DNA from 4 places in the Arthrobacter sp. lap29 genome. Region 3 is predicted to be linked to each of the others. Evidence: riboswitches for the same ligand, from Rfam matches in the RefSeq annotation. Region 3 holds a riboswitch; each other region holds the start of a gene.

Region 1 (7,103 bases), on a different contig from region 3:
CTAAGTAGCCAATGGCTTCCTCGTTCTGGAAGTCAGTCTGCTCAACCCAACGCTCGGGCTTTTCCCCGCGAACACGGAATAGCGGAAGCATATTGCGCTCTTCACGATGGATGGTGAAGGACGATTCATTGACTGCACGGGGGCGCAGCACAACGGGCGCAACCTTAACGGCCATGTCCGCTTGGGCCTTGCGCGCCGCCATGACAATTTCAGCCATGGCAAAGCCGAGTGCCTTCAAACCTTCGTGGCTTGCGGCGGAGACTTCGAAGACGCGGTAGCCGCGTGATTCCAGGTCGGCACGGACAAAACCAGCCATGTCACGGCCATCAGGAGAATCAACCTTGTTCAGGGCGATCAGGCGGGGGCGGGCGTTCAAAGGCACCACGTCACCGTCGGCTCCTGCGAAACTCATGTCAACGTCGTACCGGTCAAGTTCGCGCTCGATGATGGCGAGGTCACTGATGGGGTCGCGGTCAGCTTCAAGGGCGGCACAGTCCAAGACATGCACAATGGCGGCACAGCGTTCTACGTGACGCAAGAAGTTGTGGCCCAGGCCCTTGCCTTCGCTGGCACCTTCAATGAGGCCGGGCACATCAGCCATGGTGAAACGTACGTCACCGGCTTGGACCACACCCAAGTTGGGGATCAACGTGGTGAAGGGGTAGTCAGCAATTTTGGGCCGGGCCGCAGACATGGCAGCGATGAGGCTGGACTTACCGGCGGATGGGAAGCCCACCAGGGCAATGTCAGCGATGGACTTCAACTCAAGGACAATGTCAGCCTCTGAGCCCGCAATACCCAACAGCGCGAAGCCCGGAGCCTTGCGCTTGAGTGAGGACAGAGCATTGTTGCCAAGTCCGCCTTGGCCACCGGCGGCAGCAATATATTCGGTACCGATGCCCACCAGATCGGCCAAAACATTGCCGTCTCGGTCCTTGATAACGGTGCCATCGGGTACTTCTAGGATCAGGGATGCCCCGTCCTTGCCGTCCCGCCAGTCACCCATGCCGGGCTGGCCGTTGCCGCCGCGGCGGTGGGGTGCGTGGTGGAAGTCAAGCAAGGTGGTGGTTTGGTCACTGACGCGGAAGGTGACGCTGCCACCGTCGCCGCCCTTGCCGCCGTCGGGCCCGCCCAACGGCTTGAATTTTTCGCTGTGAACTGAGACGCAGCCATGGCCGCCAGTCCCGCCGGATACGTGCAGAACAACCCGGTCAACAAAGCTGGCCACTGAAATCTCCTTGAATAGAACGTGCTACTGCGTACTAATTCTAGTCCGCTGCACAGCTGCACACCGATATCGGTTGGCGCTGCTGATGGTAATAAAATCTGATGTTAAAACTGCCTGTGTTAAAAGCCAGTGGAGCGAGCCATGCGGCCCGCTCCACTGGAAAAGCTTTGGTATTAGACCGTAGCTGCAACGATGTTTACAACACGACGTCCACGACGTGTGCCGAACTCGACTGCGCCTGCGTCCAATGCGAACAGCGTGTCGTCCTTGCCACGGCCGACGCTAACGCCGGGGTGGAAGTGAGTGCCGCGCTGGCGAACGATGATTTCGCCAGCCTTGACAACCTGACCGCCGAAGCGCTTTACGCCCAGGTACTGAGCGTTGGAGTCACGACCGTTGCGAGTGGAACTCGCACCCTTTTTATGTGCCATTTGAAAATGCCTGCCTTTTTACTAAAAGTATCTAAGTGGATCTAACGCTCAGTGCGCTTATTAAGCGATTGAGGTGATCTTGACCTTGGACAGTTCCTGACGGTGACCCTGACGCTTCTTGTAGCCGGTCTTGTTCTTGAACTTCTGGATGACGATCTTCGGTCCACGAAGATCCTCCAACTTCTCAGCCGTAACCTTCACATTAGCCAGGTCCTTCGCGGCTGTGGTGAGCTTGTCACCATCAACCAAGAGCAAAGCGGGCAGCTCAAATGTGCTACCGACTCCACCGGGGACGCGGTTCATGGTCACGTGGTCTCCTACGGAAACCTTTTCTTGACGGCCGCCTGCGCGGACAATCGCGTACACCACTGGGGAACTCACTTCTCTCGACGTTATTACAAAGTTTTTATGCCAACATGAATCATAATTGACCATGCTAACCGTATGCGCCGCAGTTCAAGATTGAACAGACACGGTATGCATACTATGTGCCTCAACGCCGTGGACCTCAATGGAGTTCTGCCATGGAGTGGTTGCCCTAGGTGTTGGCGTAAGCACCGAAGATCAAGAATACGCTAATTCTGGCTCCGGGAGCAAATGAGACTGATTTCGTATCCTGCGCATCCTCGGACAAGTGAATATTTTCATCCGATGGCTGCGGCGATCCCCGAAACCGTACTAGGCAACTTTAGCGCGACTCAGATCAGAAAAAGGCATTTCCGGGCGTGACTCGCCGCATTTTTTGCTTTATCCGGCGTGGTGTTAATCACTCTGGGTATCTTGGGGCGCAGGAGCGTGCAGGTGCGGGGCCGCAAAGAAGTCCACCTCGTACGCGGCGGAGTGGGCAAAGGCTGCCTTCATGCCGGCCCGCTCACGCACTGAACCGCTCCGTGCTGCGTTGTCCAGGATGGCAATTGCCGTTTCCGTGGCTTTGGCAAATTCTTCGGAGGCGTACGTTTGCAACCAGGCCCCGTAGGGGTGCTCACCCTCAAACGCTAGATACTCGGTGTGCAGCATGCGGCCCACTTCCGCATACAGCCAGTAGCAGGGCAGCACTGCGGCCACTACTTCGCCGTAGCTTCCCGAGAAGGCCACACCTTGCAGGTGATCCACATAGTGTTTGGTGACAGGTCCTTGCATCAGCCCGGCACCGTGACCGCCCTCCAACAGCCCCGCCGCATCGTGTTCCCGCTCCAACGGATACTGACTTAGCCAATCTCGGTGCAATGAGACTTCCACCTCGAGGCAGTTCTGTGCCCCGCCGGCCCAAAACTTCTGTTCCACTTCGGTCGGCGCCAGCGCACTGGCCCTCGCGAGCACCCGCGAGTACGTGCCTAAGTAGAGTGCGTCCTGGGCCAGATAGTAGGCAAAGTGCCTGCGGGCGAGTGTTCCCGCGGCAAGTTCGCTAATGAAATCAAGGGAAGCAATCGCGGCACGTTGCTCAGCGCAGTCCGCCCAGAGCTCTTGGCTGAAGCTATCTGCGTGAGGAGCAGCAGTTGCCCACAGTTCGCTCAGGTGATTGACGGGCCCCGAACCGTGACCCACCGCCAGTTCAGCAGATGTTTCCAAGGCACGAGCCAGCCACGCCTTGGCACGGGCCACGCTGCGGGGCCAATCATTGAGCTGGGGCATAAGAGTTGCCAGAGCCGCCGAAAGTGAGCAGCCGGTGCCATGAGTGTTCGGGGTGTCAATGCGTGTCCCCATGAATTCATGCACTGTGCCGTCCGCGGAAACCAGGGCGTCCGGACATTTCCGAGACGCAAGATGCCCACCTTTGACCAGCACCCGGATCTGGTGTTCGGCTGCCAGTTCCTTGCCCTGTTGCACCGCCTCGTCCCAGCTTGAGGCCGCGGGCTTGCCCAGCAGGACACCAAGCTCGGGAATATTGGGGGTGACCAGGTGCGCCAGGGAAAGCAGAGAGAGCATGGCGTTGCGGGCCTCCGGAGCCATGAGCGTGTCACCGCTGGTAGCCACCATGACCGGGTCAAGCACGACGACGGGAGGCCGGGTTGCCGCCAGCCATTGCCCTACCGCGCTCATCACCTCGGCCGTGCCCAGCATGCCGATCTTCACCGCATCAATGCTGATGTCTTCGGAGATGGCTTCCAGCTGTGCCCTAAGGAATCCAACGTCCGGCACGTGAATCTCGCGGACGCCTCGCGTATTTTGGGCCGTCAATGCCGTGATGGCGGCCATTGCGTAACCGCCATGGGCGCTGATTGCTTTGATATCGGCTTGGATACCGGCCCCTCCCGAAGGGTCGGAACCGGCAATACTCAAAACCCGTGGGTGCCGTGTTCCCGGGAGCTGTGGCGCTGGCAGTGCCGCAGCTGGCGAGCCTGCAACAAGCGAGGCGTGGACTGTTGAGGCTTGGACGGTTGAGGCTTGGACTGTTGAGGCTAGGGGTAGCGCGTCTTGATCAGAAGAAACTAGTGCAGTTGTATCCATGGGGACATCCCTTCGCCGGTGCTAACCGGGCAGGTTCAACGGGTATTGTCTCAGCCGGCCCTGATGGCCTGGCACCCCGTGTCTGTTTCCACCCTAACCCTGCTAGCAGGCCAACAAAAAATAGCCCGCAGCAATGCCTGTAAAGTGACGCACATTTGCGTTTCTTCAAGCGTCGCTGCGGGCCATTGAGAGAAGGCCTAGGCGGTTACAGCTCGGAAGCCGGAACCCCTACACCCAAAATGATGGGCTCGGCACTCTTGTGGACTACCGGCGCCGGTGTAGAGATGCGCACCTGAGCGCTGCTGTGGGGAGCTGAACCTTGGCTTGTAACAGGCGCCTCTGACGTTTCTACCGTCATATCAGCACCACCTTGAGCACTGCGTGCGCTGCGGTTGCGGCGGCCACGGCGTGCTCGGGAACGGTTACTGCCGGACTCTTCCGCCTCCGCTACCTTGTGCTCGTGCGTAGAGGGCTCGGGTGCAGATGGCTCGGGTGCAGAGTGCTCTGCCCCGGGGGCTGAGAGCTGGTCCAGCGCCTGAGTCAGCCCCGCCAGAGCGGCTGCCTGATCAGCATTGTTGTGCGCAACCATGCCACCGCTTTCACTGCGATGCCCACGCGGCAACTCAATGGCCTCCCCACCCAAGGTGAGGATTCCGGCGTCGTGCATTACATGCTGCTCCGAAGCATCCGCAGCCTGGTGGTGCCCCTGCGCTGGGGAATGCTCGTGATGCGTGGCAGCAGCTGCGGCAGCAATATTCGCCAGCGCGGCACGGGCTTCGTGAGCCTTCTGCACCTTCGCGGCTTCAAGGGCCTCGGCAGCCTCATCGGACAGCGGCGTCACGGGGGTTTCCTGATGCTGCTCCGCCTCGTTCCCCTGCGTACGGTTGCGGTTGCGCTTCCGCTCGCTTCGGGTTGAGCGGTTAGCGGTGCGTTCCGGCTCGCGCTGCTCCACGGTGGGTGCGTGAACCTGAGCCTGAACCTGGGCGCCTTCCACGCCGGGAGTGTGCGGGCGGCGGTGCTCCACGGGAATTTCGTGGGTGACCATGCCGCGGCCGGCGCAGGTGCCACACTGCTCACCGAAGACCTCAAGCAGGCCGGTGCCCATACGCTTGCGGGTCATCTGAATCAGACCCAAACTCGTCACCTCGGCCACCTGGTGCTTGGTCCGGTCACGTCCCAGGCACTCAACCAGGCGGCGCAGCACCAGATCGCGGTTGGATTCCAAAACCATGTCAATGAAGTCAATGACAATGATGCCGCCAATGTCGCGCAGCCGCAGCTGGCGCACCACTTCCTCGGCAGCTTCTAAGTTGTTCTTGGTGACGGTCTCTTCCAAGTTGCCGCCGGATCCGGTGAACTTGCCCGTGTTCACATCAACCACTGTCATGGCTTCCGTGCGGTCAATGACCAGTGAACCACCGGAAGGCAGGAACACCTTACGTTCGAGGGCCTTGTTGATCTGCTCGTCAATGCGGTGTGCACTAAAAATGTCTTCGGGGTTGGTCCACTTCTCCAGACGGTCCAACAGATCCGGAGCCACGTAGGTCACATAGGCCTCAATGGTGTCCCAGGCGTCTTCACCGGAGACGATGAGCTTGGAGAAGTCCTCATTGAAGACGTCACGGACCACCTTGATGGTCAGATCCGGCTCGCCGTAGAGCATTTCCGGTGCCAGCGTCTTGGAGGAGGCGGCACGGTTGTTGATGCCTTCCCACTGGGCGCGCAAACGGTTGATGTCATTGGTGAGCTCTTCCTCACTGGCACCCTCGGCTGCTGTGCGCACAATGACCCCGGCGTTCTCGGGCAGGTGGTCCTTCAGGACCCGCTTGAGACGGTTCCGTTCGACGTCGGGCAGCTTACGTGAGATCCCTGTCATGGAGCCGCCGGGCACAAACACCAGGTAGCGTCCGGGCAGGGAAATCTGGCTGGTCAGGCGGGCACCCTTGTGTCCAACAGGGTCCTTGGAGACCTGGACCAGAACCGAATCGCCGGACTTCAGCGCGTTTTCAATGCGGCGCGGCTGGCCGTTGAGGTCCGCTGCGTCCCAATCAACTTCGCCAGCGTAAAGAACCGCATTGCGGCCGCGGCCAATATCCACGAAGGCCGCTTCCATGCTGGGCAGCACGTTTTGGACCTTGCCCACGTAGACGTTGCCGATCAGGGAATCCTGCTGCGTCTTGGAAACAAAGTGCTCGGCCAGGATGCCGTCTTCGAGAACACCAATCTGGATGCGGTCATCGGCCTGGCGGACCACCATGACGCGGTCCACGGATTCGCGGCGGGCCAGGAACTCGGCTTCTGTGATGACTGTGCGGCGGCGGCCGGAATCGCGGGAGTCGCGGCGGCGCTGCTTCTTCGCTTCCAGACGGGTAGAGCCGCGCAGGCTCGTAACACGGTTAGAGACGCTTGCCGTGGGCTCGGCAGGAACGCGGGGGGCCCGCACACGGGTCACCGTGTTGGGCGGATCTTCATCGCTGCCGCCGGTCAACTCCAGATCCGTATCGCCACGGCGGCGACGGCGGCGGCGGCGGGAGGTCACGCCGTCGTCGCTGTCATCAGAATCGCTCTCAGCGACGTCGACATCTTGGCTCTCATCCACCGGCTGCGTATCGGCTGCGCGTGGCCGGCGGTTACGGTTGCGTGAGCGGCCACGCTGATCGGCATCCGCTCCGTCCTGCGTGTTCTCCTCAGGGTTCCCGCCCTGCGTGGTAGCAACGGGTACCACTAGGCTCAGATCCGGCGCCAAGAACAGTGCCGAGATGCCGGAATCCGGAGCATGGAACAAGGAGTCCGTCACAGCGGGTTCGGCTTGTTCGGGCGCATCAATGGCCTGCGGTGCTTCAACGGGTTCTTGGGCAGCTTCTTCGGAATTCGCACCGGTTCCTTCGGCAGGCGCACCGGTCACGGTAGGTACGGCAGCCTCGGCGGGAGCTGCGGTTACGGCCGAGGCTGCGGATGCGGGGGTAGACGTGGGGGCTGAGCTCCGGCGGCGGCTG
Region 2 (7,103 bases), on a different contig from region 3:
ATGGCCCCAGGATCCAACTCAACCCCTTCCCTGGCAACTACGCCAGTCAGAAAGTCCGGGGCTGACCATTCGCTGATGATGCGCGTGAGCGCTTCTATCAGAGCTGCCCTGTCCTCATCTCCGGGCGTGTGGCCTGCGCCATTAGGCATTTGTACCACCATCTACTGGCAGCACCACGCCCGTCACGAAGCTAGACTCTTCCGAGAGTAGCCAAACTACTGCGTTGGCGATTTCTTCAGGCTTACCGAGGCGGTGCATGGGGACTTCAGCGGCGTAGCCAGCCTTGGCCTCTTCCGGGAGCTCGGCCAGGGATGCCGTTTCAATTGCTCCGGGGGCCACTGCGTTGACCCGGATCCCCTGTTGGGCGTTTTCAAGAGCAGCGCTGCGGGTCAGGCTGATTACGCCGTGCTTGGCCGCACCGTAGGGCGTGAGCTGAGGCGTGGCGCGGATCCCGGCAATTGAGGCGATGTTGACAATGTTGCCACCGCCATTGGCCCGGAAGTGTGAGATCTCAGCCTGCATGGACAAGAACGTGCCGCGCAGGGTGACGTTGATGGTTCGGTCCCACTCAGGCAAGGTAAGGTCCTGCAGCTCCTTGGGCATGGATCCAATGCCGGCATTGTTTACTGCCAAGTGGAGTCCACCAAAAGTTTCCACCGCAAATTCTACGAGTGCGGTGACGTCCTCGGGAGAGCTGACATCGGCACGCTGGTAGGCGGCGTTGCCACCGGCTTCTACGATGAGCGCAACAGTTGCCGCACCGGCCTCGTCATTGACATCCGAGACAACAACAGCTGCCCCTTCGGCTGCCAAACGCTGAGCAATGGCACGGCCAATCCCGGCGCCGGAAGCGGTGACAAGAGCTACTTTGCTTTCGAAAAACATGATTTCTCCTTTTTCTCAACCAATTATTTACTGTCCTAAAGACAGCATACTCCTTTTTACTGTCTTTTCGACAGCAAATTTTTAAGTTGTTCCTGGATCTGCATGAGGGCCCGCACGCGCCAGGCGTGAGGGCCCTCATGATGTGGCTCTTTTATTGGCTAGTACTCTCCGAGCGCCACCATGGCCACCTCGCAAAGGATAGCTAACCGGTGCTGTTCTAGAGGCAACTGAAGCTAGCACGGGTAGACTCCCTCATCATGAGCCTCGAGAGTCCTGCCAGCACCAAGACCATTCAGGCCGTCTTCCTTGACGTGGACGGTACCTACGCAGATTATGGGGTTGTCCCAGCCGCGCATGAACAGGCCGTCAAGGATGCAAGGGCGGCCGGACATAAGGTCCTTATCTGCACGGGACGGCCTCTGCCAATGCTCCCCCCAAGTATCCTTGGCGCCGGATTCGACGGCGTGGTGGCAAGCGCCGGCGCGTACCTTGACGTTGGCGGTGAGGTACTCATTGATCGACGCTTTTGCGCTGACCTCGCAGCTCGTGCCCTCGCAGTATTGGACGCACACAACGCGGTTTACATCCTCGAGGCGCAAGACGCCATTTATGTCTGCGCTGCAGCCGAAGCCCGGCTCCGGGCACACATCGAAGCGCACTTTGCCAACGCACCGGCGCAGCTGAGCAAAGGTTCCGCCTCCATCTTGGACAAGCTTGTCCCGTTGGCTGATCTTAGTTCCGTGGTATTCGCCAAGATCTCCGTCTTTTCCTCCCCTGCGCCCATGACGGAACTTGTGGCCCAGATCGGTGCTGGCATTGACGTGGTGGAAAATTCCATCGCCGCAGAGGGGCTCCACGCCGGGGAATTATTCCAAGCTGGAATCAGTAAGGCTGACGGCGTTGCTGCCGCCATTGCGTACCTTGGTATCACGCGAGAAAACACCATCGCTTTTGGTGATGGGCACAACGATCTGGAAATGCTCGCTTTCGCAGGGCTCGGCGTTGCCATCGAGGGATCCCCTGCAGAATTGTTGACTATTGCAGATGCCACCGCCCCACCTCCACGTAAAAACGGTATCGCCACAGCTTTTGCCTTGCTCGGACTGAACTAATCTAAGCCAGTCCAGAACCAATCTAAGCCAGTCCAGTGTGCCGGGTTGCCCGGCCCACCGCGGACGGAAGCCAGCGCGTTGCGGCTGCTTCCTGCCTTTCTGGCACGCATCATTGAATCACAGCCGCTGTTCTGGCCCGGAGAGCATCTCATCCAAGCCCCAACCACTCGAAAGTTCACTATCAGCGCCTCACTCCTGAGCCACGCAAACAAGGTTCGAGTCATCGATTCTCAGGGTAAGGATTTGGCGCAGGGCTCCCCCACTCTCAGTGCTGAGGCACTAAAACACTCACTCGGGGCAGAGATACCCTGCGGTGAGTACAAGTCCCTGTACTGCAAGACGGGCACCCTCTATAGGATCGTCACCATGAGCAATACCGCTCAGTTCTCCCACCCCAAATCCGTGCGTTTAGCCCTTCTCTTAGCTGCCTCGGCCACGTCCTTAGCTCTGACTGGCTGCGGGTTCGCCAGTGGCCCCTCACACCAGAGCAAACGAGCTTCATGACGTCATCTCTGATGCGGGGGTATGAAAATGCAACCCAGGGAGGACGGTTTCATTGTTCCCGCCCAGGGTCAGAAAGCCGGAAATTCCACGGACGGTACGGGTTCACGGAATTTGGTGACGCGCGGGCCGTGCCAGGCCCAGGTTTTCACGCAGCGTACTTCCTTCATAGGACGTACGGAACAGCCCGCGTTCCTGCAGGATCGGAACCACCAAGTCAACAAAGTCCCGCAGTGAATCGGGGTACGCGGGGCACATCAGGTTGAATCCATCGCACGCCCCAGATTCAAACCAGGCCACCATTTCATCCGCCACCTCGGTGGGGGTGCCAATCATGGTGGCATGGCCTCCCCCGGCGGCCAGAAAACCCAGCAATTCGCGCAGTGTGGGCTGCTTGGTCTCGATAATGCGTGCCACGGTGAGGTACCGGCCTTGGGGGCCGGTAAAGGTGGAAGCTGGCGCCAAGGGCGCCACCAAATCATCCAGCCCATGAGTACGGTAATCCATGCCCGTGAAAATATTGAGCTGAGTGATGGCCGCGTCAATGTCCAAGTAGGCATCCAGCGCCCGTTTCTTCGCCAAGGCCTCTTCACGGCTTGCGCCCACATATGTCACAAGACCCGGGAGCACAGGAACCTGCGTCCCAGCACGGCCTGCAGCGTATAGGCGCCTTCTGATGTCTGTGGCGAACTCAAGTGCGGAGTCCTGATCCCAAGACACCGAGTAAATAGCTTCGGCAAATTGAGCAGCAAAGTCCCGCCCAGCCTCGGAGGAACCGGCTTGAAAGAGCACCGGGCGCCCCTGCGGAGAACGCGGCACGTTCAGTGGCCCAGCCACCTGGAAGTACTTGCCAACATGGTTAATGGGCTGGATCTGCTCCGGATCAAGGAACATTCCCTTCTCCCGGTCTCTTGGCAATGCCTCATCCGCCCAAGAGTCCCACAGTTGCCCTAGCACCCGCACAAATTCATTGGCCCGTTCATAACGTTCCGCGTGAGAGGGCAGGGCCGCAAAACCATGGTTTTGCGCCTCGGCATCAAACATGGAAGTCACAATGTTCGCACCCACCCGGCCCCCGCTGATGTGATCCAGTGATGCCAGCATGCGTGCTGCGTGAAAGGGCGTGTAGAAACTTGAGGAGACCGTGGTGACCAGGCCAATGTGCGTTGTGGCCCGGGCCATGGCGCTCAACGCCGTAATCGGCTCAAAAAGCCCGGGTACCCCGGCAGAATACTGGCGGTTGACGGCATGCCCGTCGGCGAAGAAAACCGCGTCAAGACAACCGGTTTCGGCCAGCTGGGCTAGTTCCTCGAAATACTGTATTTGCCCAACCCGGGCTGCACTGGACTCAGGATGCCGCCAGCCCATGGTGTGGTGTCCAGCCCCGAAAAGGAACGCGTTGATGTGCATCGCCCGAATTTTGGGGCAGGAGAGCGTTTCCATCCTTAGTTCATGACCAATCCGCCGTCGACTACAAGGTTCTGCCCCGTGACGGCTCGGGACCAGGGTGAGGCGAAGAATAGTGCTGCGTCAGCAAATTCCGCCGGGGTAGTCACCTTACGCAGTGGGGTACCACCGGCAATAAGCTCAAAGACTTCCTCTGGGGTGGCCGCTGAGGCGTCAGTGGTGCGCAGCAATCCCCCGGAGACCATGTTCACGCGAATATTGGACGGGCCTAGATCGGCAGCAAAGGTCCGGGTCAGTGCCAGCAACGCCGCTTTGGCGGAGGTGTAGTCGTGGTAGGGCACTACCGGGTTTTGAAACAGGTTGGTGCCGATGTTGATGATGGAGCCCCACCCGGCAAGAGCCATGCCAGGAAGCGCCGCCTGAATCGTGTTAAGCGCACCTCCCACAACACCGGAAAACTGTGCCGTGAACTCACCGTATTCAATGGCATGGGCTTTGGAACGGCCGTCCCCGTTGAAGGAAAAATCAGGCAAGGCATTGTTGATCACGGTGGTAATGGGTGCAGAGAAATACTCCGCAGCAGCTGCCACCATGTCCTGTACCTCTTGGGTGGTGGTGACATCTGCCCGCAGCGCAATAGCTTGCTCGGGACCGATTTCGGCGGCGAGCCTCTGGGCTGATTCCTCGCTGTTGCGGTAATTCAGCACCACTTTGGCGCCTTCCCGGGCAAAGGAACGTGCCACATCCGAGCCTAGGCCTCGGCCGGCTCCAGTGATCAGTACAATTTGGTCCTTGATTTGCATCGCGTGCACCCTTCAGTAGTTCGAAAGGATGCCAGGATTGCTCGAATACGCCACCTCAAGGGCTACGAATCGTCATTGCTGCAGGACCGGCATCCCTTCGCTCGGATTATCGAGATCAGGTTCAACGGGTCTAGCTCTCAGCCGCCAAGCGGCACCCCGTGTCGTGTCCACCGCCCAAGCTACCACGGTTACAACTCCGGGGCGCATCTGGGTCACAGGCTTTAGGCTTTAGGCTTTACGCTGTGGGCGGGTCACCCCTTGGCGGGGTCGACGTCCTCCACGTACGTTTTTCCATCTGCTCCCGTTTTGATCAGGTAATCATTACCGGCTTGTTCCACGGCGTTTTCCCCTGCTTGAACAGCGCGGTCAGTGGCGGGTTCGTCAATGGCGGAACGTTCCGCATCCCCAAGAATAGCGCCCAGACCTTGGGAGTCTTGGGTTGGTTCTCCGGGCGGAATCACTTCCCCATGTCCACGGGCGTCAGGTGCCTCGCTGACGGCGGTCTGACTCATGTCCGCGAAGGTTTGCTGGCCTTGGTGAGACCAACTGACGTGGACGGATGCCGAGCCGTCATCCGGTGTTTTCACCACCGTTTCGATGGCGTTTTCCGGTGCCCCCATTGCCTGCAGCTTCTGCTGGTAAGAGCCCACCAATTCTTTCAGGGATTCGGGCGTCCAATCGCCATCCTGGAGTCGGATGGAGATTTCTACTGGTTCAGCACTGTAATTCATTATTTCTCCTGGCAGTTGGGCAGATAGTGATTTGTTTAGACAGGGCATTGCTGGTCATGAAAGTAAGCGCGGCAACGCTTCCTTCGCGCGCTCACGGCCGGCGCACTCACGCCGGGAGTTAGGATCAGCAACTAGACGCTTCCAGGGGGCAGGTAGGGCGGAACCTCAATCACAGCATGGCCGGCACCGTTTGCACCATCTTGGTCTCTGGCATCCGCCTGGGCCAGAGTGTCCGCGGCTGCCCTCAGTTTTTCAAGGGCTAGCTGCTCCCGTGAGTAGTTTTGACTCAAGAGTGGGACTGCTTCGGTGACGTCCAGGGATTTTGCTTGTAGGAGGAGAGACTCGTACACGGCCACCTCATGGTGCTGGCTTTCCAGAGCACCGGCAACAACAACAGCGTCTACGAGTGTGTTGTCAGTTTTGGCCATAAAGGATTTCAATTCTTTGGCGAGCCCCTTGGTAGTGGGCGAGGGATGCTGGCTGTTTTCCTTACCCATCAATGCCAGGCACTGTTCCAGATTCTCAATGTTCAGCCGGGTTTCTTGGGCATGTTCGTCAAAGAACTCGGTGAGAACACTGCGCATCGCTGACTTTGACAACTCTTCCATCAAATCCAAAGAATCGTGTTCCATGGTCAGCGCAGTTCCAAGCTTGTAGCAAAAAATCTCATCAAGTGTTGTGAATCGTTCAAACATAGCGTTTCCTCCACAATCGTTTTGGCACGTAGTGAAACAAGTCTTCTTGCTGCGTCAGTTCTAGGACGCCCTCCTCGTTTCTAGACTCTAACCACCCAGTCAACAAATATCCAAGATCTTCCTGAGGCAATAGCCGCGAAAATTCAGCGTTATCCGTATGGATATCTCCGTTGGGACGGCTCCTTGCAGGAACCCCGGCAGGAATCAATGTCACTGCTTTCCAGCAACGCTCAGGGCCGGCCTTCCAGCGCAAATTTACGTATCTTGGCGTGCATTTAGTCCAAGAATGTGGTTAGGGTAGATGAGTCGATCCCGTTGGATCGATGGCAAAAACTCGAAATGCGTGCAGTAGTGATGCACTGAGAGCAGTGCATGGAGACCGTTCTCAATTACGCCATACGAGTAAAGACTTTCTTGCACTTTAGGAGTAACCATGGGTTTCATCGGATGGATTATCTTGGGTCTAATTGTCGGCGCCATTGTTAAGGCAGTTCTGCCAGGACGGGTTAACGGCGGTTGGATCACCAGCCTTGTATTGGGTGTGGTTGGCGCCATTGTTGGAGGATGGATCGGAGACCTTCTCTTCGGCGGCGGAAAAATGGAATTTTGGAGCCTAGGCTCGTGGCTCCTAGCCATTGTTGGCGGCCTGGTTGTTGCGGGCGTCTACGGAGCCATCACCGGCCGCAACAAGTCAGCAGCCTAGCCAGAGCAGCGTGCTAACCAAAGCAGCGTCCACTTCAGGAGGAATGTCCCCATGTTAACGAACGAAGATTCAGCAACCGAAGACCTCAACAAAGTCCTGACGATCATCAATTCGCACCGCATTTGCATGTTCACTACCCAAGGCCCTGACGGCTTGCTAAGTCATCCAATGACGGTTGCCAAGGTCGAGGACGGCGGTGAACTGTGGTTTCTCAGCTCTGCTGGCACCTCCCCTGTTGAACAGGCGCAGCTGGCACCAGAGGTTAA
Region 3 (7,103 bases):
CGTAGTTCGTGGCACCCTTTCCGGCAATGACCTTGTAGGCGGCGTGGACCACGTCATGAGTGATGGTTTCGAGCCGTTCGCGGGGAAAGAGCAAGCCTTTAGCGCCATCAGTCCACTGCGAGAGTGGAGTCTGCCCAATAGTGGCAGAGGACCACAACGGAAATTCGGTATCACCGTGTTCGCCAATGATCAGCGCGTGCACGCTCTGCGGCGCAACGGCCGCCGCCTCGGCTACGATCCAGCGCAACCGGGAGGAGTCCAGCACCGTCCCGGAGCTGAAAATCCGCCCGGGAGGCAGGTTGGTGATGCGTTCCGCTACAGCGGTGAGCACATCGCACGGGTTTGTGACAAGGATGAAAACGGCGTTGGGCGCCAGCGCCACCATGGGCGGCAGCATCTTTTCCAGGATGCCCACATTGACCTCAGCCAGCTGCAGCCGGGTCTGCCCCGGTTCCTGCTTGGCCCCCGCAGTGATGACGATGACGTCCGAATCGGCCACCAAATTTATGTCACTGCCGCCGGTGATTCGTGAGGATCCGGTAAAGGGCGTGCCGTGGGCCAAATCCAAAACTTCGGCATCAACTTTGGCCGTGGCAATGTCATAGAGCACCACCTCGCGGGCGGATCCACGGATCAGGGCGGCGTAGGCCAGTGAGGTCCCGACACTGCCGGCGCCAACAATGGTCAGTTTGGTACTGCGAGGGATAGTCATGCTCCCAGTATCCCCGCCCAGCCGGCCAGACACGGATTATGTCCTAGCACTTCAGCCAGAGCGCAAATCCCGTTCCCCGCGTGCACGCCGCGGGGAACGGTGCGTTAAAGCCGGAACTATCAGAACACTGGATTCCAGGTGCCCAGTACGACGGCGGCGCTCACTGACACGCCGGCGATCACCAATCCTGTGGCCACCACCGCGATGTCGATATGGCTAAAGGTCGATTCACGGGCCCAGGTCCGCTCACCCGTACCGAAGCCCTTCGCCTCCATGGTCACTGCCAACCGCGATGCCCGCCGAACAGCCTGCACCAGCAACGCCATGGCCTGTCCCAGTTGCGCCTTTAACCGGCTGAACAGCCCGGAAGCGCCGCCCACACCACGTGCGCGGCGTGCCATCCCCAACGTTTGCCATTCGGCCACAAGCAACCCCACTAGGCGCATCGCTGCGAGCGCGCCCAGTACAAAGCGATGGGGCAGGCGCAGCTTTTGGGCCAGCGCATCGGCCAAATCAGTGGGGTCGGTGGAGGCCAGTACGATGATCCCAGGCAGGGCAATCGCCAGACCACGCAAGGCGATAGCCACGCCAGCCTCCAGGGATCCGGTGCTGAAGGTGACCGGGCCCAAGGCCAGCAGCAGTTCACCGGTCTTGGGCGCCAAAAGAGCTGTTCCGTAGCCACCCACCAGGGAAGCCAGCAGGATGGGCCAGCCGCGGGTCAGTAGCATTCGCAGGCTCAATCCAGCCAGCGGCAGAAGTATGCATTCGAGTACGAGTGCCACCGTGGCAGAGACCCAGTCCACACTCACCAGCAACACCACGGTCAGGGCCATTCCGGCTCCGAGCTTCGCCAACGGGTTGGCCCGGGCCAGCAGTGCGGTGGACCGCGGTGTAGCAATAATGTCAACGCTCATCGCTGCGCCATCCTTGCAGCCGCCTGCGCTCCGGCAAGGTCCGCTGGTGCGCCCAAGACCAGCCGGTCCCCACCGAGCACTGCGCTGAACGCGGCGTCATGCGTCACCGACACCACGGCCGTGCCTGCATCCAGCAGCTCCGTTAACAAGGAGGCCAGCTCGGCCCACGTGTTCGCGTCCTGTCCAAACGTAGGCTCGTCCAAGACCAGGAGTTGTGGGCTCGCCGCCAGCACTGTTGCCACTGACAGCCGCCGCTTCTCCCCACCCGAAAGTGTGAACGGGTTGGCGTCCGCTAAGTGTTCCAGCCGCAGGCGCACCAGTAGTTCATCCACGGTATCCTCGCCACGGCCTAGCAGCCTCGGCGCAAACAACAGCTCATCCCGGACAGTACCAGCAACAAATTGGTGCTCGGGTTCCTGAAAGACGGTGCCAATCCGGCTGATCAAATCCCGTCCACGCCATTTCAGCGGCTCGGGCCCGGCACCGCGCGCCAAGGGTTCCAGCGCAGCCAAGTGGCCACTCACTGGGGCCAGCAGTCCGGCCAGGGTCAGTGCGAGCGTTGACTTTCCGGATCCATTGAGCCCGGTCACACTCAGCGCATGCCCGGCCCGCACCTGCACTGAAGGCACCACGGCTGCCGGCACCACCGGGCGGCGCTTGCGTCCCTTGGTGCGGGAGAGCGCCAAAGCCTCCGCCTCTAGCAGCAGGGGGCGTCCGGCGTCGGACGGGTTGGTGATGCGGGCACGGACTTCCGGGACGTGGCCAGGAACCCAAATACCAGCCTTGGCCAGTAAGTCCCGGCTCTGGGCAAGAACCGTGGCGGGAGGACCGTCGAACAGCACGCCACCGGGCTCTCCCAGGGCGGCCGGAGCCAACACCACTATCCTGTCCACCACCTCCAGCCAGACGGAGACGCGGTGCTCCACCACAACCAGGGTGGCCCCGGTTTCATCGAGGCTGCGGCGCACGGCGTCACGGACCTCCACCACACCGGCCGGATCCAGGTTGGCGGTGGGCTCATCGAGCAGCAGCAGGCCGGGCCGCATGGCCAAAATACCGGCTAGTCCCAGGCGCTGCTTCTGCCCGCCGGAGAGTGCGGAGCTGGAGTGGTCCAGTGGCAGGTTCAGGCCCACCGACTCCAAGGCAGCCGGGACGCGGCGCCAAATTTCCTCGCGCGGCACGGCAAGGTTTTCAGCGCCGAAGGCAACGTCGTCACCAATGCGTGAGAGCACCACCTGAGCATCAGGGTCCTGCTGCATGAGCCCGGTACGGCCGCGCGATTCGTGCACAGGGCGCCCGTCAATGAGCAGCTCACCCATCTCATTGGCGTCCTCGTCATCCCCGAGCACACCGGCTAGGGCGTGCAGCAAGGTTGATTTTCCGGCACCCGAAGGGCCCAGCAGCAGTACGCGTTCACCCGGGGAGATTTCCAAATCCAGGCCGTGGAGGGCTTGGTTGTTCCGGCCCGAATGCTGCCAGCCCCACCCCCTGACAGAGACCTGTACTGGTGCACCGCGGTTCTGCACGATGGCCATGACTAGATTGCCTTTTCGGTGGCGGCCCCACGTGAGGGCAGGTTCGCCAGCGCGCCTGTGCGTGCCAACCCGCGCACGGCCAGCCAAGAAATTACCCCCGCAATGAGAGCACCGGAGACCATGGCCAGCACCGCGTAGACGAGCTTCCATTCCAAGGCCCAGGCCACGTTGTAGATAAGGTTTTCATAGACGCCCAGCGCCAAGCCGGCCAAGGTTCCGGCCAAGATGGCAACGGGAAGATTGAATTTGCGGTAACGGAATACGGCGAAGGCCAGCTCGGCGCCTAGGCCTTGAATCAAGCCTGAGAGCAGCACCGTGAACCCGAAGTGGGTTCCCAGCAGTCCTTCAACGGTGGCGGCGATCAATTCGCAATATAACGCCGCGCCCGGTTTGCGGACCACTAAGGCACCCAGCACGCCGGCAATCAGCCAGCCGCCAACGTAAAGTGCACCAACGGGTGGGAAGGCTACGGTGAAGGCTGCGATGAAACCGTAGCCGGCGGACCAGAGCCAAAAGATAACGCCAACGGCAACACCCAGAACCGAGACGACAACAATGTCGACAACCCGCCAGGTGCTTTTGTTCTTTTGTTGCGTGTTTTTCGGGGCGGACGTGCCCGTAACTGACTTACTCATGTTTCCTCCTTTTCAGGAGGGGCGGCTGCAGCGGTCTTTCCGCGCAGCCGAAGAGAACTCGACTCCCTTCGCCGGTACTAGCCGGAGCAGGTTCGAGGGTCTGCGGCGAACCGCACTCTCAGCGCCGACACCCGATAAATGGGTGCACGCTCCCCTGTCGTGTTTGAATTGCGGCTTCAGCTTACCCCCGCTCACACCCGGTAGCCAATGCGTGGAAAGAAATGCGTCATGAAAAAAGTACTGCAGACGCCCACCGTGAGATGGAGGCCTGCAGTACTTGATGGAACCTTTTTCAGTTTTTGCTGTTGCTAGTGCTGGCGCACCTTGCGTCGGCTAGCCATGATCAACCCACCGAGCATGAGAATCACAGCGATCCCACCTGCTGCACCGAGGTTGAACCCGGTGCTGGCGAGGTCATCACCGGCACCTGCCGTGGCGCTGGCACTGGCGGAAGGTGTGGTTGAACCGTCCTTCGTGGGCGAGGCACTCGGTGACGGGGTGTCACTGGGTGCGGTACTGGCGGTGGCCGATTCGGTCGGAGTAACCGTGGCCGTCGGAGTCGGGGTCGCCGTGGCCGTCGGAGTCGGTTCCACCACTTCCTCACCAATGTACGGGCCGCCAGCCACAGGACCGGTGGCGCGCAAACCAAGCTCATAAACGGCCAAGGTCTGCTCACCCATGGCTGCTGCGCCCGGAGTGAATAGGATGCGGATACCCTCAATGCTTTCCTGCTCCAGAACAGCTTCCTGGAAACTGCGTTTCGGATCCAAGGCACCCACGGTGACCCATTCGCTGTCGACCTTAACTTGCAGGTCCCCTGCCACATGGCCCACCACAACGGCTGACTTCATGGCGGCCGGTGCATCCAGGGTATTGGAGAGGTATGAACCCTCTACCGGGGCCTGGGCAGGCTCGAAGGCTGTGGCAATGGTTGCGTCAAAGGCACTCTGCGCACCAGTACCATTTGCGCCCGGCAGGTTGCTGGCCAGCCGTTCATTTGCTTCCAGGGCCTGGAACTCGCGGATCTTCACCCACTGGCCACCCGGGTTGGTGCCCGTGGACACCAGACGGATGTACCGTGCGCTTACAGGAGTATCAAAGTTCTGCTCAATGCGCGGCTTGCTCTCAAACACTCCGGCCTGTGTCCAGGTGGCATTGTCCGCCGAATACTCCACCCGTGCGTGGTAGAACATGTCACCGTTATTGGTGTCGGAATCGGCCTGCTGGATCAGCACCTTGCCCACCGTCTTCACGGCGCCTAAGTCAATGGTGACGGTGGAACCGTTCACGGGAGGTGCACTGGACCACCAAAGAGTGCTGGGATCGCCGTCAACCATGCGTGTGAGCGCGTTGCTTTGGTAGGTGGGAAGTGAGGAAGTAGCCGTTGCGGGGAAGTAGCTGGACGCTGCCACGGGGCTCAGGTTCAGCCAGGTGTTGTACCGTCCCTGTGCCTCTTTGCTAAAGATTTCAAAGAGTCCATCTCCCACCGAAGGAACAATGACGTTAGGCGTGATGCCAATGTTGTTCGGCCCAACATCGGGCACGGTGGCCGCCTTGGCCAGAGCAATATCTCCATTGGCTGCAAGCGCACCATCCGTGGCGGCTACGCCATTTCCCGCCTTAATGGCCTCCAGCATGCTGATTTGCTTCTCCATGGCCGTGGCCCAGTGTGCTGCGGCGTCAATCCACGGCTTGGAATCATCGTAGAAGCCTGTCATGGCCATGTCAGGCAAGGTTTCCGGGCCTGCTGCAATGGTGGCCAAACGAGCCTTCAACGGTGCCATTCCGGCCGTGTTTCCGGCGTCGAAAGCTGTCCAGAAGGTTGCGATGTCTGCGCTCAGGGCCGGCGCCGTTTTGGATTCCGGACGGTAGGGCTTCCAGCTCTGGTTCAGGTCCACGAAGGTTTCCAGAGACGCCCTGATGGCCTCATTGGGGCCGGCAAGCTCACTGATAATGGAGGATTGTGTTGTTGCGGGCACATACTGGGGGCCGTTCCAGGAGTAGTCGCCGAACCCGGCCAGGGCGATCATCGAAGAATACGGTTCGATCATCGGGTTGGAAGTGATGCCGTCAATGTGTTTGTACAGGTTGGCGTCGCGGCCCTCCAGCGGGTTCAGGAACAGGCGTCCGCGCTGTCCATCATTCACGGGCAGGTTGTCCCAGATGTAGAAATGCTCGGCGTTGTAGGAAGTCACCGCCTTGGTTACTGAAGCTTCCGTAATGGTGTTGGAGAAGACGCCTTCACCGGTCCACTGAATACGGATCGAATCATCCGTCTGCAGACCAAACTCACCCTTGTAAGGGTCTGGACCGGAACCGGCATAGTTGGTGGGCACTGTCTGCAACGGTGCCAGCCCATGGACGTTAATGTAGTCCTTGACGATCCGGTTCAAATAGAACCCCTGGCCCTGGGCAAGTGAACGGAATCCCGGCAAGGTGAATTTTGCCTTGTCCGCGGCACAGTTCAGGTACGGGTTGATGTCATCGAGCGCAATGTAGAAGCTGCTGACACCGATTGCGCGCAGCTGATCAAATTTGGCCACGGTGGCGGCGAAATCCTGATCGTCGGAGTAGCAGACGTCATTGCCCGGTGAGAGTGCAAAAGTGAAATTAACGTGGTTGGCATTGGCCTCATCCACGAGTTCTTTCAAATCGTTCAGCTGCGCCTGCGGGTACAAATCACGCCACTTGGCACGCAGGTAATTATCGTCCTTGGGCGTGTAGATGTAAGTGTTCATCTTGTGCTTGCCGTAGAAATCAAACTGATCCAGGCGGGCCTGATGAGACCACGGGATGCCATAGAAGCCCTCAATGCCGCCACGGATGGACATCAACGGCCAGTCCTTGACCGTCATGGCTGGCGCCACACCGTTGGCAACAACCTGACTCAGGCTCTGCACGGCGTAGAAAGTACCTGTGGCATCGGTGCCGTTAAGTACCAGCGCAGGCTTGCCGCTGACGGTTCCGGTGGCGATGACATATCCGTCAGCATCCAGTCCAGCTGCGCTGCCGGATCCCACGGCCGTGAGCGCGGTGGATACAGCCGGGTTGTCCGCAACGGTGCCAAGGAAGACTGTGGCGCCGGTGGTGCCCACACCGCTGACAAAGGTGGCGGTACCACCGGCAGCGGTAATTACTTCCGCTAGCAGCTTCTTGGCTGCGGCATCCGCATTTTCACCGACTGCCACTTTTACTGCGCCTGTCAAGGGAACAGCAACGCCTGCGGTGCTGACTTCCTGGGGAGTGGGCAAAATTTCGGCGGCCGAAACCGCTGCCTGAGCGGCCGGAATCGCTGACGGAGACAACG
Region 4 (7,103 bases), on a different contig from region 3:
GGGTCAACACATCATCTGCGGGCGCCATGGCAGGCTCCTTATCTAGTTCTACAGGTCAGGGCGGCCATCCATGGCCGAGGAAGCCAAGGCGTGGGCCCTCTTGGGAATGCGGCCACCCTGTGCTGCCAGTCTTCCACCGATCACGGCGTGTTTGAAGGCTTCGGCCATGACAAGCGGATTTTGGGCACGGGTGACTGCCGTGGCCAATAGGACTGCGTCACAGCCCAGCTCCATGGCAAGGGAGGCATCGGAGGCGGTGCCAATTCCGGCGTCGAGCACCACGGGAACGGACGCGCGGGAAACAATCAGCTCAATATTATGCGGGTTCAAGATGCCCAGGCCGGTGCCGATGGGGGCACCCAGCGGCATGACGGCGGTGGCTCCAAGCTGCTCCAGGCGCAGCGCCAGAACCGGGTCATCGTTGGTGTAGGCGAACACCTTGAAGCCACGGTTGACAAGCTGCTCGGTGGCGTCGGCAAGTTCAAGGGCGTCGGGCAGCAAGGTGTGCTCGTCAGCGATGACCTCCAATTTCACCCAGTCGGTATCCAGGGCCTCACGCCCCAGTTCCGCTGTCATCACAGCTTCACGGGCCGTAAAGCAGCCGGCCGTGTTGGGCAGAATGCGAATGTTGTTCTCGAGCAGCAACTGGAACAAATTGGTGCCACCTCCCGCTGCCTCATCCACCGAGTAGCGGCGCATGGCCACGGTGGTCAGCTCGGTGCCGGAGGCGATGAGTGCGGCACCGAGTCCGGACAGGCTCGGAGCACCTCCGGTGCCCATAATGAGCCGGGAGTTCAGCGCAATCCCGTCAATTACCAGGGAATCGTTACGGGTCAGTGCTTCGGTCATGGCATTCACTTTTCGGTCTCGGACGGTCAATGATGTGTTGGCGGGGATCTTAGCCACCCTGTACTGCTGTGACAATTTCAAGTTCGTCCTCGTGTTCCACGGCAGTGGCGGACCACTGGCTGCGAGGCACAATGCCTGAGTTGCGGGCAACGGCAACACCAAGCCGGCCGCCGTCGGCAGCCTGTCCCGAGGCGAGCAGCGCCCTGCCGGTGGTGGCCGTGACAAGGTCCGCAACTGTGGTCCCGGCGGGGTGGGTTTCCGTGGTGCCATTGAGTTGAATGGTGAACATGGTTGCTCCTACGCGGTTGGGCCGGCGGGGCCGGCAAGCGGTATCGAGGTTGGGCCGGCGGTGCTGGCGGTGCCAGCGGTGAGTGACGGAGAAAAACGGTCGGGGCGGAAATGCGTCCACGCCAGGTCCGTGATGTCCCCCAACAGCTGGCGGACTATCAGCGCGGCGATGGGGGTCAGCAACACACCGTGCCGGAAGAAGCCCGTGGCAATGATGAGACCGGTGATGTCCCGCCCGGTTGCTCCCAAAACCCGTCCCAGCAGCGGGGCGTTATCCGGGGTTCCGGGACGGGCACGGGCGGTGCATTCGAGCAGTTCAAGCTCGGCCACGGCGGGCAGCAACACCTGGGCATCGCGCAGTAGCTGGTGTACTCCCCCGGCGCTGACACCGGCGTTGGCGTCTTCGCGGCTTGTTGCCCCAATCACTACGGTGCCGTCTTCGCGCGGCACAATGTAGACAGGCACCCCGCGCACCAGCCCACGGATGGTGGCGGTGGTCAGCGGGAGCAGATGCTCCGGCACGCGCAGCCGCAAAACGTCCCCATACACTGGACGAACCGGCAGCTTCAGCCCCTCGGGCAGGCCGGCCAGTTGCGGGGCGCCAAGGGCATTGGCCACCACCACTTCCTTGGCGTGGATTTCGCGCCCGTCAGCTAGCAGCACTCCGGTCACACACGAGTGGCTATCCGCCGGATCCTTGTGGAGAAGTCCGACGGCGGTCTCCGCCACGAACGCTGGTGCCGGCACGTTTGTTTCGGTGCCTTCTGAGACGGCGCCCCGGGCCCCTGAAGCGTTTTCCAGTGCCATGCGAAGCGCGGTGGCCATGGCACGCGGGTCAACTTGGTGGTCCTGTTTCATCAGGTAGGCGCAGGAGATGTGTGGGCCGACGAGTGGTTCCAGGGCCCGGGCCTCGCGGATGGAAAGCTGTTCCGAGTCCAGCCCATACTGTTTTTGAACCTCGTGCAGGTCAGCCAGTGCCTGCCGGTCAGCTGGGTCCCCGCCCAGAACCAGGGTGGGCGAAACGTTGAAGCCAGTCCCCCGCGCAGCTTCCGCCTCAGCGGCACTCAAGCTAACAGGCAGCGAAGCCACGAACTCGGGCCAGCGTGCGGCCGAGGCGAGTGTCAGCGCCAGTAGTTCTTCTTCTTGGTAATGGAGTTCGCTGACCGGGGCCAGCATACCGGCGGCGGCAAAGGTTGCACCAGTGGCGGGGGCAGGATCAATCACTGTGACGGTGTGGCCCGCGCGTTGGGCTTCCCAGGCGATGCCTAGGCCCACAATTCCGCCGCCAATGACGGCTACGTCGGTGCTTAAAATATCGGCCACAATGCCTTCCTTCCCTACGCCGGCATGACCCGGATCAGGTTCCACGCCCGCTGGGGGCGTATTTCGGTCGGCGCATTAGGCGCCCTCTCAGCCAGCTTCACTGGCTCCCGCGGTACTGCACTAGTCTATGAGACATGAGCCATATTTCTGCCATCCATGACGGCGCCCCCGCCCACACCGTTGCCTCGATCCAGAGCGCCCAACTGTATTTGTGCACGGATTCCCGCGCCAAACAGGGGGATTTTGCCGATTTTCTGCGGGCCGCCTTTGCTGGCGGTGTTGATATTATCCAGCTGCGCGATAAAACCATTGAGGCAGCAGAAGAGCTTGAATTGCTGGCCGTGTTGCGTTCTGTTGCACAGGAATGCGGCAAGTTGTGGGCTGTCAATGACCGGGCGGACATCGCTTCGCTCAGTGGCGCACCCGTGTTCCACATTGGTCAAAAGGATTTGCCGCTGCCTGCCGCCCGCACACTTCTGGGGCCGGTCTCGATGGGCCTTTCCAGCCACGACCCCGCCCAGGTTTCGGCAGCCGCGAAGCATCCCTACGCCGACTACTTCTGTGTGGGACCTCTCTGGGCCACCCCCACCAAGCCGGGCCGTGCCGCCGTCGGGCTTTCCCTGGTGGAGCACGCCGCATCGCTGAACACCACCAAGCCGTGGTTCGCCATTGGCGGGGTTGAGCTGTCCAATGTGGAGCAAGTGGTGGCGGCGGGCGCGTCCCGGATTGTTGTTGTCCGCGCCATCACCGAAGCACAAGATCCGACGGCGGCCGCCCAGGCCCTGCTATCCCGGCTGCCTGCGCTGGGCTAATTCGCGCCACAAGAATTGCGAGGATTGCCAGTCCCTTTGGCTTGGAATACGGGTCGGTGAGTGTGGCTGGTGTGCAGCTGTGCCCGGCAATCGACGCTACCGGCCCGGGTGGGCTACTGCCGCGGAGGACACAATCCGATGGTGGCGCAACGAGGTGTGGCGTTACGAGGCCTAGCTGGAAGACTCTGCGGCTAAGGCGACTTTACGCAGCAGCGTGGCCAGCTTTGCCTGTTCGCTCGCGCTCAGACCGGAGAGCATCTGGCGATCCCGCTCCAGAAAGCGCGGAAATTCCCGATCCACCAACTCCTGCCCCTGAACCGTCAACCGCAGGAGCACCACCCGGCCGTCATGCTCCCAGGGGAGGCGCTCGATCAGTCCGCGTCTGGCCAGCCGGTCGGCATTTTTGGTGGTGGAGGCGCCGCTGAGCATTGTCGAGGCAGTCACCTCACTGGCACGCAAGGGGGCACCGCTGCGGGCCAGGGTGCACAGGACATCGAACTCTGCCCGGGTCAGCCCTTCGTGAACCAAATGACGCTCCGCGCGGTGGTTAGCCAAGGCACCAATCCTGGTAATCCGCCCCATCACCTCAATACTGGCCACATCCAGGTCCGGCCGCACTTGTGCCCAGCCCTTCCGCGCCCTGTCAACGAAGTCACCCGACTCTGCATGTACACTCATGGATCCAGTCTAGAGACTACTCTCACATCATTCACATCTATTTTACTAGTAAAATAGATTGTAGTATGGAAAGATGATCATGACCTCCCGGCTTCGCCACTGTGGCACGGCCCTGGCCCACTCTGTGGCTCCCCGCACCTGGTACAAGTCCCTTGCCATCCACCCGGCCGACGCCATCTTTGCCCCGGCCATCAAGGTGGGCATTGCGGCGAGCCTGGTCTTGGTTGCCGGCGGGCTTATGGGCCAGCAACAACTGGCCGGGGTGGCCACTTTGGGCGCACTGACCAGCGCCTTCGGCCGCTACCAGCCCTACCGCCGGTTGGCTCCCATGCTGGGAATCGTGGCTGCAGCAATGCTGGTCACGGTCGGAATCGGCGCACTGCTCGGTGCCATGGGCGTCCCCATGGCGGCGCAAATCGCTGTGCTATCGCTCATTGCTGGCCTGGCCTCTCACATCTTTGCCGCCTTCCGGATCACCGGCCCGGGCGCCGTCATCATGGTCTTTGCCGCCGCTGCCGGCGCCGCCTACGCGAATAGCCTGGCCGGAGTTGCCCCCGTCGTGGCTGCATTGGGGATCGGCGCCGCCGTGGGGTGGCTCGCCGCAATGGCCCCTGTTCTGGTGAACCCGCTAGGGCCGGCCCGCCTTGCCGTTGCCCGGTCCATCACGGCCGTGGTGCGCCTGGCCACGCAGTTCCCCGCAGACGCGTCCCACGGCGGCACCCACCTTGGTGCCGCCCGCGCCGCCGTGCGCGGGGCCCGGGGATCGGTGGCGCTGAGCGCCAGCAGTAGCTTCGGTAGCGGCTCCGGCACAGTCCGGCCCGCAACCGTCCGGGCCCGGCAGCGCCGCCAAGACGCAGAAGCGTTGAACCTCATTCTGAACGAGGTTGAATCCGTCATTGCCACGGTGGGCCATGCCAGCAGCAAGTCGCTGGCCCTGGCATTACAAAGGCTCTGGGGGTACGAACACCAGTTGCGCACCCTACGTGGAAAGCCCTCGGCCGGGGCGAGGCCGGGCAGCTCCCCTGCCACTGGGCCGCAGGAGCCCCGTAATTTCTGGCGCACTGCCGGTGCGGGCCTGCGTTCCAGAGCCAGCACCAGCCAGGCCCTGCGCATGGCCGGCGCATCGGCACTATCCGGGTGGGCCGCCGTCGGGCTTGGCCTTGACCATCCGCTGTGGGCATCCATGGGTGCCGTGGCAGCGCTGCAGGGCCTGAACTACGGCCACACGGTGCAGCGCGGCATCCAGCGGTTGCTGGGAAATGTCATTGGGGCCGTGCTTGCGATAGCGCTGCTCTCGCTGTCGCTGAGTTTTTGGCCGTCGGTGGCGCTGGTTATTGTGTTCCAGGTGTTGGCTGAGCTGCTGGTGATGAAGAACTACACGCTGACCACCATTGCGGTGACCCCGATGGCGCTGATCATGACAGGGCTGGGCTCGCACCTGGGCCCGGCGGCCGCCTTCAGCCGGGTTGCCGATACCCTGGTGGGCGTGGTGATCGGAGTGCTGGTGGCCGCCGTGAGTATTCCACTGGCAGACCACCACCACCTGCCGAAGGTCCCCTGAGATGCTCCACTCCAGAGCCCACCGCTCCCGTTCAATACAGAAGTTTTCTCAGCTGCCCAGTTCCATGGCCTGTGCCAGCAGTTCAAAGCTGCGAATCCAGGCGGCACGGTCGGTGATCTGGGTGGCCACGATCAGCTCGTCGGCACCAGACTTCACGGCAAATTCGTCCAGGTAAGCGCGTGCCACATCAGTTGTTCCCACCGCGGAGTAGCGCATCATGTTCTCCACCTGCTGGCCCGCGGGCGATTCCAGCAACAGGTCTGATTCGGCGTCAGTGAAGGTGCGCCCGCCGCCAACCAAGGCACCCACGCGGCGGCGCCGGGCGGTCAGCTGCAGCGCGTCGGCCTCCTCTTGGGTGTCTGCGAGAATCGCATTCACGCCGATAATCACGTACGGCTCGGCCAGCGCGGCGGATGGCTTGAATTCGCGGCGGTAGATCCGCACAGCGTCTTCCAAGGCCTGCGGCGCAAAGTGCGATGCAAAGGAGTACGGCAACCCCAAGGCAGCGGCCAGCCGCGCACCAAAGAGTGAGGAACCCAGAATGTACAGCGGCACGTGCGTGTCCTTGCCTGGGTAGGCGTTAACGCCGGAGATCCGCGTTTGACCCTCAAAGTAGGCCTGCAGTTCCTGCACGTCCTGCGGGAAGGTGTCTGCCGCGGACGGGTCGCGGCGAAGTGCGCGCATGGTGTTCTGGTCGCTGCCGGGAGCCCGCCCCAGGCCAAGATCAATCCGTCCCGGGTGCAAGGTTTCCAGCGTGCCGAACTGTTCTGCGATCTGCAGCGGCGAGTGATTGGGCAGCATGATGCCGCCGGCGCCGAGGCGAATGGTTTTGGTATGGGCAGCCACATGGGCGATCAACACGCTTGTGGCCGAGGAAGCAATGGAAGGCATGTTGTGGTGTTCGGCAAACCAAATCCGCTTGTACCCCCAGCCTTCGGCCTTTTGTGCCAACGCCACGGATGCGCGGAAGCTTTCGCGGATGCCTTCCTCGCCAATGTGGGCGAGGTCAAGGATGGATACGGGCAGTGTCATGGGTGATGCCTTTCAACGAGGGTCTCCCTAGCGCCAACCTCAACTCTCCCCGGGATATTTCCCAGCGTGGCCGCTCTCACGCATCCACCACAGCTCTGGCACGGACTGCTCGGCGGGACGCCAAGACGTCAGCAGCGCAGACCGCCATGGCGCCCAGTGCATAAGCCACCAGATCCAGCGCTGAGAAGGTGGTTCCAAAGAGCAGCCGCGAGGGTGGAAAGCTCTGCGCTAGCTGCTGCGGGATCCCGGTGAGCTGGGACAGTTCAATCATGGCACTGAAGGCGAAAGCCGCCACTGCAAGCCAGTACTGCCGGGCCGCCGGGAAGATGAAGCCCACTAAAAGATAGATCAGAACGGTGTACAGAGCATCGGCCACCAAAGATGCCAGATCGCCTGCGATCAAAAAATGCACAGCCAGCCCCACCACCACGGTGGCAGCGGCTGCGGCGGCAAGGCCGGCGCGCCTCCCCACTAACCTGCGCTTATCCACTGACCGCAACGGCCTGGGTGGAACTGGCGCTAAGGAGGATGAATTTTTATGCGGGGACCGGGGTGGCTGA

The links. A riboswitch is a leader RNA that binds a small molecule or an ion and turns the genes downstream of it on or off. The one in region 3 is predicted to bind thiamine pyrophosphate.
Region 1: linked by a shared signal. The riboswitch ahead of RY113_RS04090 (bifunctional hydroxymethylpyrimidine kinase/phosphomethylpyrimidine kinase) and the one ahead of RY113_RS06170 (ECF transporter S component) in region 3 are both predicted to bind thiamine pyrophosphate.
Region 2: linked by a shared signal. The riboswitch ahead of RY113_RS12705 (3-oxoacyl-ACP reductase) and the one ahead of RY113_RS06170 (ECF transporter S component) in region 3 are both predicted to bind thiamine pyrophosphate.
Region 4: linked by a shared signal. The riboswitch ahead of thiO (glycine oxidase ThiO) and the one ahead of RY113_RS06170 (ECF transporter S component) in region 3 are both predicted to bind thiamine pyrophosphate.

The regions. Positions count from the first base shown of each region.
Region 1 covers NZ_JAUCEK010000002.1:201,164-208,266, reverse strand. The annotation lists gene obgE (GTPase ObgE) at 1-1,228, opposite strand, end outside; gene rpmA (50S ribosomal protein L27) at 1,402-1,659, opposite strand; gene rplU (50S ribosomal protein L21) at 1,720-2,028, opposite strand; gene RY113_RS04090 (bifunctional hydroxymethylpyrimidine kinase/phosphomethylpyrimidine kinase) at 2,422-4,107, opposite strand; TPP riboswitch at 4,098-4,196, opposite strand; gene RY113_RS04085 (Rne/Rng family ribonuclease) at 4,313-7,103, opposite strand, start outside.
Region 2 covers NZ_JAUCEK010000007.1:20,108-27,210, forward strand. The annotation lists gene RY113_RS12680 (MarR family winged helix-turn-helix transcriptional regulator) at 1-149, opposite strand, end outside; gene RY113_RS12685 (SDR family NAD(P)-dependent oxidoreductase) at 142-885, opposite strand; gene RY113_RS12690 (HAD-IIB family hydrolase) at 1,143-1,997, shown strand; gene RY113_RS12695 (hypothetical protein) at 2,043-2,501, shown strand; gene RY113_RS12700 (LLM class flavin-dependent oxidoreductase) at 2,604-3,908, opposite strand; gene RY113_RS12705 (3-oxoacyl-ACP reductase) at 3,944-4,708, opposite strand; TPP riboswitch at 4,784-4,877, opposite strand; gene RY113_RS12710 (hypothetical protein) at 4,960-5,439, opposite strand; gene RY113_RS12715 (ferritin-like domain-containing protein) at 5,571-6,134, opposite strand; gene RY113_RS12720 (GlsB/YeaQ/YmgE family stress response membrane protein) at 6,568-6,837, shown strand; gene RY113_RS12725 (pyridoxamine 5'-phosphate oxidase family protein) at 6,889-7,103, shown strand, end outside.
Region 3 covers NZ_JAUCEK010000003.1:133,722-140,824, reverse strand. The annotation lists gene RY113_RS06185 (L-lactate dehydrogenase) at 1-712, opposite strand, end outside; gene RY113_RS06180 (energy-coupling factor transporter transmembrane protein EcfT) at 832-1,626, opposite strand; gene RY113_RS06175 (ATP-binding cassette domain-containing protein) at 1,623-3,161, opposite strand; gene RY113_RS06170 (ECF transporter S component) at 3,164-3,796, opposite strand; TPP riboswitch at 3,843-3,962, opposite strand; gene RY113_RS06165 (beta-N-acetylglucosaminidase domain-containing protein) at 4,105-7,103, opposite strand, start outside.
Region 4 covers NZ_JAUCEK010000001.1:118,156-125,258, reverse strand. The annotation lists gene RY113_RS00580 (4a-hydroxytetrahydrobiopterin dehydratase) at 1-28, opposite strand, end outside; gene RY113_RS00575 (thiazole synthase) at 49-849, opposite strand; gene thiS (sulfur carrier protein ThiS) at 899-1,138, opposite strand; gene thiO (glycine oxidase ThiO) at 1,147-2,460, opposite strand; TPP riboswitch at 2,455-2,580, opposite strand; gene thiE (thiamine phosphate synthase) at 2,595-3,272, shown strand; gene RY113_RS00555 (MarR family transcriptional regulator) at 3,444-3,950, opposite strand; gene RY113_RS00550 (FUSC family protein) at 4,024-5,511, shown strand; gene RY113_RS00545 (LLM class flavin-dependent oxidoreductase) at 5,560-6,543, opposite strand; gene RY113_RS00540 (DUF2809 domain-containing protein) at 6,620-7,033, opposite strand.